Regions from separate parts of the Paenibacillus sp. VMFN-D1 genome, predicted to be linked through region 1. Evidence: predicted binding sites of a transcription regulator. Region 1 holds the regulator's gene; each other region holds the start of a gene.
What was found. The regulator Rex, encoded in region 1, represses fermentation and respiration genes when NADH is low (regulators of the CRP and FNR family bind a similar motif). The targets are predictions, from matches to a motif close to TTGTGAAATATTTCACAA.

Region 1 (2,205 bases):
CGTCGGATCTCCCGAGACGCCTTTATGTATCAAAGCGGCAAGGCGCATTTCTTCAAACATGTCCAAATTGTTATTGCTCGCCGCACTGTCGGTTCCCAGGGAAACCGTAATGCCTGCCTGCATCATGTCGGTAACGCGGGCCACACCGCTCGCCAGCTTCAGGTTGCTGCCAGGGTTGTGTGATACCGTCACGTGATGCTTCGCCAAAATGTCGATTTCCTCATCTGTCAAATGGACCGCGTGTGCCAGAATCGTCGGCCGTGAGAACATGCCGAGCTTCTCCAAATGAATCGCCGGACGCGTTCCATAATCGCGTACATTCTGCTCCACTTCCGCCTTGGTCTCCGACATATGCGTATGCATCGGCAGATCCAGGTCATGCGCCGCCTGAACGAACTTCTCAATAAAATCAGGAGGGCATGTGTACGGGGCATGCGGAGAAATCATCGCTGTGATCCGGCCGTCTGCCTGCCCGTGCCAGTCCTTGGCGAACTGAATGGCTTCGTTCAGCTTGTGCCGCTGCACATCCTCCGGGCACAGACCGATGACACCGCGGGTCAGGGCTGCGCGCATGCCGGATTCAGTCACCACTTTGCCTACCTGATCCATATGATCGTACATATCGAGGAACGTCGTCGTGCCGCCCTTCAGCATTTCAAGCACGGACAGCGAAGTCCCCCAGTAGACGTCACTGGACGTGAATTTCGCTTCCATCGGCCACATTTTTTCCTGCAGCCATTCCTGGAGCACCATGTCATCTCCGTAACCGCGCAGCAGCGACATAGCGGTATGTCCATGGGTGTTGATCAGGCCCGGCATAAAAAATAAATGCGTGCCGTCGACGACCTGTACGCCCTCCTCCAGCTGCGGCTCCTCTTCACCGATATAGGTGATGCGGTCGCCCTCAATGACCATCCAGCCATGCAGTACAGGCTGCTCCGGCCGCAAAACGGCAAAGCTGCCGTTCTTGATTGCCCATTTAGGATTGTTTCTCCGGCTGCTCGAGCTCTTCAAATTGTCCGTCATCTTCCGTGTCGTCCTTTCCGTTGTTCAAATAATAAGCGAGGCTGAGCAAATCCGTCGTAAAATCGGCGGCGTGTATCCGAATGCTTGCCGGTGCCTTCAGAATCGTCGGTGCAAAATTCAGAATCGCCTCGATCCCGGCCGCGATCAGCTGATCGGCGACGTTTTGCGCTTCGAAATCCGGAACGGTAATAATCCCGATCCGGATATTTTTACTTTGTATCGTTTCTTTCAGCTCATCCATAGCCTGTACCGTCAAGGTGTTGATGCGCGTGCCGATTTTGGACGGATTGGCGTCAAACACGGCCACGATCTTCATATTTTCCTTCAGGTAAAAGTTATAGTTGGACAAAGCTTGACCAAGATTCCCCGCTCCGACCAGCACCGCGTTGATCTGCTGGTCCAAATTCAGAATTTGACGGATCTTCTCGATGAGATAGGACACGTCATACCCTATCCCCTTACGGCCAAAATCCCCGAAATACGCCAAATCCTTGCGGATCTGCGCCGGGTTGAGATCCAGCTTCTGCCCGAGCTCCTGGGAGGAGACCGTGGCCACCTCCCGTTTGTTCAGCTCATTTAGATATCTAAGATATATAGGCAATCTGCGGACAACCGCCTCGGATATTTTCTCCGATTTCATGCATGTTCCCCCTATTGAACGGCTTGAATATTTATTTGGTTATATAGATTGAACTAAAGTTTTGCATTGAACTTCCTGTTCTAACCGCTTTAGTTCATTCTATCTAATGGACTCATTTAAGACACACCGTCCTGATGAAGCCATTCAGAGATGCGCGGAACCATCTGGTCTGTCTGCATATGCTCCATTTTCGGTCCAGGCAGCGAGTACAGGAAGTATTTCCCGTAATACGATTCGATGACGCGTGTATCGTATACGATAACGATGCCCCGGTCATGGGCGGTGCGGACCAGCCGCCCGAAGCCCTGCTTGAAGCGGATGACGGCCTGCGGGACCGACAGCTTCATGAACGGGTTCTTCTTCTGGCGCTGCAGCAGCTCGCTCTTCGCTTCGACCAGCGGATGGTTCGGCGGCTGGAACGGGAGCCGGACGATGGCCAGGCACGTCAGCGCTTCACCCGGGATGTCCACGCCTTCCCAGAAGCTGCTCGTTCCAAGCAGCACCGAAGCGCTGCTGTCCGTAAACCGCCGGATCAGCTT
Region 2 (2,205 bases), on a different contig from region 1:
TACAGTGATTCGATCGCTTATGAGATCGACCAGGAAATGCAGCGCATGACAAACGAGTGCTACGAGCGGGCGAGAGACCTGCTGACCAAGTATTCGAAAGAGGTTCACCTCATCGCGAACACGCTGCTTGAGAAGGAGACGCTCGAGCTTGAACAGATCAAGGAACTGATCGAGCAAGGTTATCTTTCTGAAGACGGCCCGAAAGAGGGCGGAAGCGGAAATGATGAAGGTTCTTCCGAACATGGCGCCCCTGTCATCGACAACGTCGGTGACGTGCGTGTACGCATTCAGGGCAAGGATAATACCAGCCTGCCAACGGAAGAAATTCCGAACGATGTTCCTTCCAACTTGCCGAATGACCCGCCAAGCGATATCAACACGGATACGCCGGGCGACATTCCAAATAACAATGATGGAACGAATGAGAATCCAGGTTCGGGCAACGGCGGAACACCGCCGGAATCCAGATCCTAATCCCAATGCAACAACAGCCCGGAGACGGTAAGCCGTCCCCGGGTTTTTTGTGTCGTTTGCCAGGAAATAAGAGCGGCGGCCATTTGGGGTGTTCAAGCATTAAAGCCGATAGCGTTCCGCCTTAACTCTGTGGCATCAGTTAATTTTTTTTGAGGCATAGTAGCGATTGGGACGGCTGCAAGCTCCAAACAGAAGCGAGGCGGCCTAATCGGACGGAATCGAGCGGGAAGCTTTGTTTTCTTTCGGCTAGATAGCATATAAAGATCATTTTAGTCAATTGACAGTATCGTGAACCTTGTGTAAATTAGTTGATAAACAAGATGGTCTCGAGGTTGCAACGGGCAACTTTGGGAGAATTTTCACAAACTATTCATGATGTTATGAGGTTATGAAGCCATCAACCGGGTAAAATCATGGGATTTCAGAGGGAGTGGGTTACTGGTGGAAGCTCTGGCACTGGAGCATAAGCAGGAACAAAAGCGGGAACTGACGGAGAAGCTGCTTAAGCTGAAGAAGGAAAGAAACGCCATTATTTTGGCGCATTATTATCAAAGGGATGAAATTCAGGAAGTAGCGGATTTCCGTGGAGATTCCTTCCTGCTTGCCCAGAAAGCGGCTCAAACCGATGCGGAAGTCATCGTCTTCTGCGGCGTTCATTTTATGGGTGAAAGCGCTAAGATTCTGGCTCCGAACAAAATGGTGCTGATTCCGGATGAGCGTGCAGGCTGTCCAATGGCCGATATGGTCAACGTGGACGGACTCCGCAAACTGAAAGCACAGCATCCTAACGCCAAAGTCGTTACGTATATCAACTCTTCGGCAGAGATCAAGGCGGAAACGGATATTTGCTGTACCTCTTCCAATGCGGTAAAAGTGATTCAATCGGTCGATTCCGATGAGATCATCTGGGTACCGGACAAAAATTTGGGTCACTATGTGCAGCAGCATACCGACAAGAAGCTCATCATTTGGGAAGGGTACTGCAATACGCATGATATGCTGACGGTAAAAGACGTTGTGGAGATGAAAGCCAAATATCCCGACGCCGAGTTTGTCGTACACCCGGAATGCCGTCCGGAGGTCGTAGCCATGGGTGATTTCGTCGGCAGCACCACGGCGATTTTGGAATACTGCAAAAAATCAAGCAGCAAACAGTTTATCGTCGGAACCGAAGACGGTACCGGATACCAGCTTCGTCTCGACAGCCCGGATAAGGAGTTTCATTTCGCCACCAAGTTTTTGGTATGCCCGAACATGAAGGTGAACAATCTGAAAAAACTGGTGAAGTGTCTGGAAACCATGAAGCCGCAAATCTACGTGCCGCCGGTTGTTGCAGATAAAGCCAGAACTTCTTTAGAGCGCATGTTACAAGTACAGTAGCATGCGCTACTCTTTCTCTTAAGACAGGTGAACAGGCACATGATTCCACAATATCTGGTTGACTTTGATCTGCAGACTTTGCCCCGGACCAAGACGGATGTTATCGTCATCGGCTCGGGCATAGCCGGACTGTTTACGGCGATTCAGGCAAGCCAGGACCGGCACGTCATCATGATCACGAAAAAGGCACTGCTCGAAAGCAACACCCGGTACGCACAAGGGGGGATTGCCGCGGTCATTTCGGAGGATGATTCCCCACAGTATCACCGGCAGGATACGCTGATGGCAGGGGCAGGGCTGTGTTCATCCTCCTCGGTGGACCTCTTGGTCAATGAAGGCCCTGAGGGCGTC
Region 3 (2,205 bases), 550 kb from region 1:
CCGGTACCGACGAGGTGCATGTCCGGTTATGCGAAGAGGACGGGGTCCTGCAGCTGACCGTCAAGGATGACGGAACCGGATTCAATATGAATGAGAATGAAGCCAAGGGCACCGGCCTTGGCTTATACGGGATGCGTGAGCGCGCCGAGCTTGTCGGCGGCCAGTTTATGCTGTATTCGGCCATTGGCGGAGGGACGAAGGTGGAGCTGCGCATTCCGTGTTCAGAGGAGAACGAGAGGGAGAGGGAGACCGATACACGATGAAAATTGTCATAGCGGATGATCATGCGGTGGTCCGGAGCGGCTTTTCCATGATTCTGAACTATCAGGAGGATATGGAAGTCGTGGCGACGGCCGCTGACGGCATGGAGGCTTACGCCATGGTGGCCAAGCATCAACCGGACGTGCTGCTGATGGACCTCAGCATGCCTCCGGGAGAGAGCGGCCTGATTGCCACGGGCAAGATCAGCAATGATTTTCCGAATACGAAAATACTGATCCTCACCATGTACGATGACGACGACTATTTGTTCCATGTGCTGAAAAACGGCGCCTCCGGCTACGTGCTCAAAAACGCGCCTGATGAAGAGCTGGTCTCGGCCATCCGGATGGTACATAAGGGAGGAACCTACATCCATCCGCAAATGGCCACGTCACTGGTTCGGGAGTATATTAAAAAGGACAGCGAGAGCGCGGACAACGATCCGTTTAACAGCCTGTCCCCACGGGAAGTCGAGATTTTGCCGCTCATCGCCAAAGGCTACGGCAACAAAGAGATTGCGGAGAAGCTGTATGTCTCCGTCAAAACGGTGGAGGCCCATAAGGCCAAAATTATGGAGAAGCTGAACCTGAAAAGCCGCCCGGAGCTGGTGGAGTATGCGCTAAAGAAAAAACTGCTGGATTTCTAGCGTTTTTAAGGATACCGGGTGTTTCAGCCACAGGATATAGGGAAGTTCCCCTGACGAATTCAGGGAACTTCCCTATTATCTTTGTGAATATCGTCACGTACAATAAGGCATGGGGATCAATGAAGTCAGCCATTCATCACGTTCAGAAAAGGTGGTTGAAATGATCAAAAAAGCGCAGCTGCCGCTGCAGACGATGAATTTGGTGCTTGGATTTATGGTATGGGTTATCATTTCCGCATTGCTGCCGTTCATTCGGGAGGACATATCCATCCCGGCGGACCGGCTGGCGATCCTCACCGCGATCCCGGTGGTGCTGGGCTCGGTGCTCCGTTTGCCGCTGGGATACTACGCCAACGTCCTGGGCGCACGGATCGTGTTTATCGCAAGCTTTATTCTGCTGCTGTTTCCGGTTTATTTTATCAGCACGGCCACATCCTTTACGCATCTTGTGATCGGCGGCCTGTTCTTGGGTGTCGGAGGAGCCGTATTCTCGGTCGGTGTCACCTCGCTCCCTAAATATTATTCGAAAGAAAAGCTGGGCTTGGTTAATGGAATTTACGGAATGGGCAATGTCGGTACAGCCATTACCACCTTTGCCGCTCCTGTCATTGCTACGCAAATCGGGTGGGCGCGTACCGTCCAGTTGTATTTAATTCTGCTGCTCGCGTTTGCGGTGCTGAACGTATTCCTAGGTGACCGCAAAGAGACGAAGGTCAGAACGCCGCTCATGGAGCAGATCAAAGGCGTCTATAAAAACGATAAATTGTGGTATTTTTCATTGTTCTATTTCATCACCTTCGGTTCGTTCGTTGCGTTTACGGTATACCTTCCCAACTTCCTGGTTTCGAATTTTGAGCTGGCGAAGGTGGATGCGGGGATGCGCACGGCCGGATTCATCGTGGTGGCGACCTTCCTGCGGCCAGTGGGCGGGTGGCTGGCGGACCGTTTTAAGCCGCTGTTCCTGTTAATGGGTGTATTCCTCGGTCTTACGATTGCAGCCATCATCTTGGCGTTCTCTCCGTCGATCGGCCTCTATACTGTGGGATGTTTAACCATCGCGGTAGGCGCCGGACTTGGCAACGGGATCATTTTTAAACTGGTGCCGCTGTACTTCAACAAGCAGGCGGGGATCGTGAACGGGATCGTGTCGATGATGGGCGGCCTTGGCGGGTTCTTCCCGCCGCTGATGCTCTCCTTCATTCATTCGGTGACAGGACAGTATTCGATCGGCTTCATGGCGCTCTCCCAAATTGCACTCGCCAGCCTCGTCATCGTCGTTTGGATGTATTACCAGGATA
Region 4 (2,205 bases), on a different contig from region 1:
GCGGAACAGCCGGGGATCCGGCTTGTCGATGCCCACTGCCCCGGATACGAATACCCGGTCCAAGCCCACAAGCTTGTCCAGTCCGAGCGCACGGACTTTGTTCATTTGATGTTCCTTCGGGCCATTGGTGATCACGCCGACCACATCGCCCCGCTCCTGCAGCTCCCGGATCAGCTCCTGCGCCCCGGGAAACAGGCGAATGTCGAACTGCCCTTCCAAATAGGCCGCCTGAATCGCAGCCGCCTGCTCCCGGTCCACGTCGATGCCGAACTCCGCAAGGGCCAGCTGAATCCGCTGCTCGCGCATGTCCTCCAGATCCCCCGCATTCGCCGGATCATTCACATGTCCATGCCGGGCCGACAGCAAGTCGCTGTAGTGCCGGAACCGGTGGTATACTTGTTCATAAGGAAAGCCGTCCGGCGGCGATATCAAGCGATCGAGCGCCTGCCTCAGCGGTTCCAAATGGTCATACAGCGTATCGTCCACGTCAAAAAATACCGCTCTTTGTTTACCCATTTTCTTTTTCTCCCCCCAACTGCCTGTCCACGATCGCATGCTGGCTGCTGCCCGCATTAGCCCTCATATTGTACCATACAGCGGGCTTTTGGGACTCCTCAGCCGCTGTTTCAGCAGGAAAAAATCCGGTTAACGGCTTATGATAAGCCCTTTCAATTGTGACGAAACTGGCAACATTGACAAAGCCTTGTGCAATTTTGAACAAAAATGAAAATCCCCGATTTTCAGCGATTACAGTGATTTTTCGCACAATTTGAGGTTTTTTTAAAAATCATGTGAAGATGTTCACAGAATATCTGTAAATGATTTACATTTATTACTTTTGTTGCATTTGTTTTCGTTCCCCCGGATTACTAAGCTATGGCTATAAGGTTCATTATTTTTAGACCAATTCAGCTACATGTAACGCTAGAAAGGAGCTCACTGTGAAGAAAAAAAGATGGTTATTTTTTGGTTTATTTGTATCCATCATGTTGCTGCTTAGCGGATGCGACTCGTCGTCACTCATCGTACTAGATCCGAAAGGTCCGCAGGCAAAAACGCAATCCAGCACGATTATTTTCTCCATCCTGATGATGGCTTTCGTCCTGATTGTTGTTTACATCTTGTACATCATCATGCTGACCAAATACCGGGCAAGCAAAACCAGTGACGATTATATCCCGCCTCATATAGAAGGTAACAAATGGCTCGAGTTCACCTGGATTGCGATTCCGGTTATCATTGTGGCCATTCTATCGGTTGTCACGGTCAAAACGACCAGTGCGGTGGAAAGTGTTCCTGCCGGTTACGAGGATCAGAAGCCGCTTGTTATCTATGCCGCATCGTCCAACTGGAAATGGCACTTCAGTTACCCTGAAGAAGGCGTTGAAACGGTGAACTATGTGAATATTCCTACAAACCGCCCGATCGAGTTCCGCCTGTATTCTTACGGACCGATTACGAGCTTCTGGGTGCCGCAGCTTGGCGGACAGAAGTACGCCATGAGCGACATGGTCAACACGCTTCACCTGCTGGCCGACACACCGGGTTCCTTCATGGGACGTAACTCCAACTTCTCCGGTAAAGGCTATGCACAGATGGAGTTTGAGGTACAGTCCATGAGCGCCGGAGACTTCAGCAAATGGGTCGACGACGTGAAGAAAACCGCGCCTAAATTGACTGAGGACAAATTTAACGCGCTGCTGAAAACCTCCTACGTTGGACGGGAATCCTTCTCTTCCACGCACCTCGGGTTCAACCCGCCGCCTGAAATGGATATGTCCGAAGGACATCACGGCAGCGGCAGCAGTGACAAAGATTCCGGCTCGGAAACGATGGATCATTCGGATATGAGCAATATGGAAGATATGGGGTCCATGGAACATGGAAACTAACATCTACTGGAAAGGAGACCTACCTGCATGAAATGGGACGAATTTTTTGTTACCGGTGAGCCGATGATCTATGCTGCCATGGTCAGTATCGTCGTCGTTTCCCTCGCCATCCTGATCGGCCTGACCTATTTTAAAAAGTGGGGCTATCTGTGGCGCGAATGGCTCACAACGGTTGACCATAAGCGGATCGGGGTCATGTACATCCTGTCCGCACTCATCATGCTGTTCCGCGGCGGGGTTGACGCCCTGCTGATGCGTACGCAGCTCGCGGCTCCGGAAATGAAGTTTCTGGATGCGCAGCACTATAACGAAA

Region 2: nadA (quinolinate synthase NadA) is a predicted target of Rex. The motif match lies at 822-839, and genes of this name have one in related genera.
Region 3: C7820_RS05635 (nitrate/nitrite transporter) is a predicted target of Rex. The motif match lies at 989-1,006, and genes of this name have one in related genera.
Region 4: qoxA (cytochrome aa3 quinol oxidase subunit II) is a predicted target of Rex. The motif match lies at 790-807, and genes of this name have one in related genera.

The regions. Positions count from the first base shown of each region.
Region 1 is NZ_QRDU01000001.1:654,855-657,059, reverse strand. It holds gene C7820_RS03195 (amidohydrolase) at 1-1,026, opposite strand, end outside; gene C7820_RS03190 (redox-sensing transcriptional repressor Rex) at 980-1,666, opposite strand; gene dinG (ATP-dependent DNA helicase DinG) at 1,783-2,205, opposite strand, start outside.
Region 2 is NZ_QRDU01000009.1:16,700-18,904, reverse strand. It holds gene ftsH (ATP-dependent zinc metalloprotease FtsH) at 1-474, shown strand, start outside; gene nadA (quinolinate synthase NadA) at 916-1,854, shown strand; gene nadB (L-aspartate oxidase) at 1,894-2,205, shown strand, end outside.
Region 3 is NZ_QRDU01000001.1:1,202,257-1,204,461, forward strand. It holds gene C7820_RS05625 (sensor histidine kinase) at 1-263, shown strand, start outside; gene C7820_RS05630 (response regulator transcription factor) at 260-907, shown strand; gene C7820_RS05635 (nitrate/nitrite transporter) at 1,068-2,205, shown strand, end outside.
Region 4 is NZ_QRDU01000006.1:124,728-126,932, reverse strand. It holds gene C7820_RS29225 (HAD family hydrolase) at 1-516, opposite strand, end outside; gene C7820_RS29220 (hypothetical protein) at 509-721, opposite strand; gene qoxA (cytochrome aa3 quinol oxidase subunit II) at 942-1,892, shown strand; gene qoxB (cytochrome aa3 quinol oxidase subunit I) at 1,920-2,205, shown strand, end outside.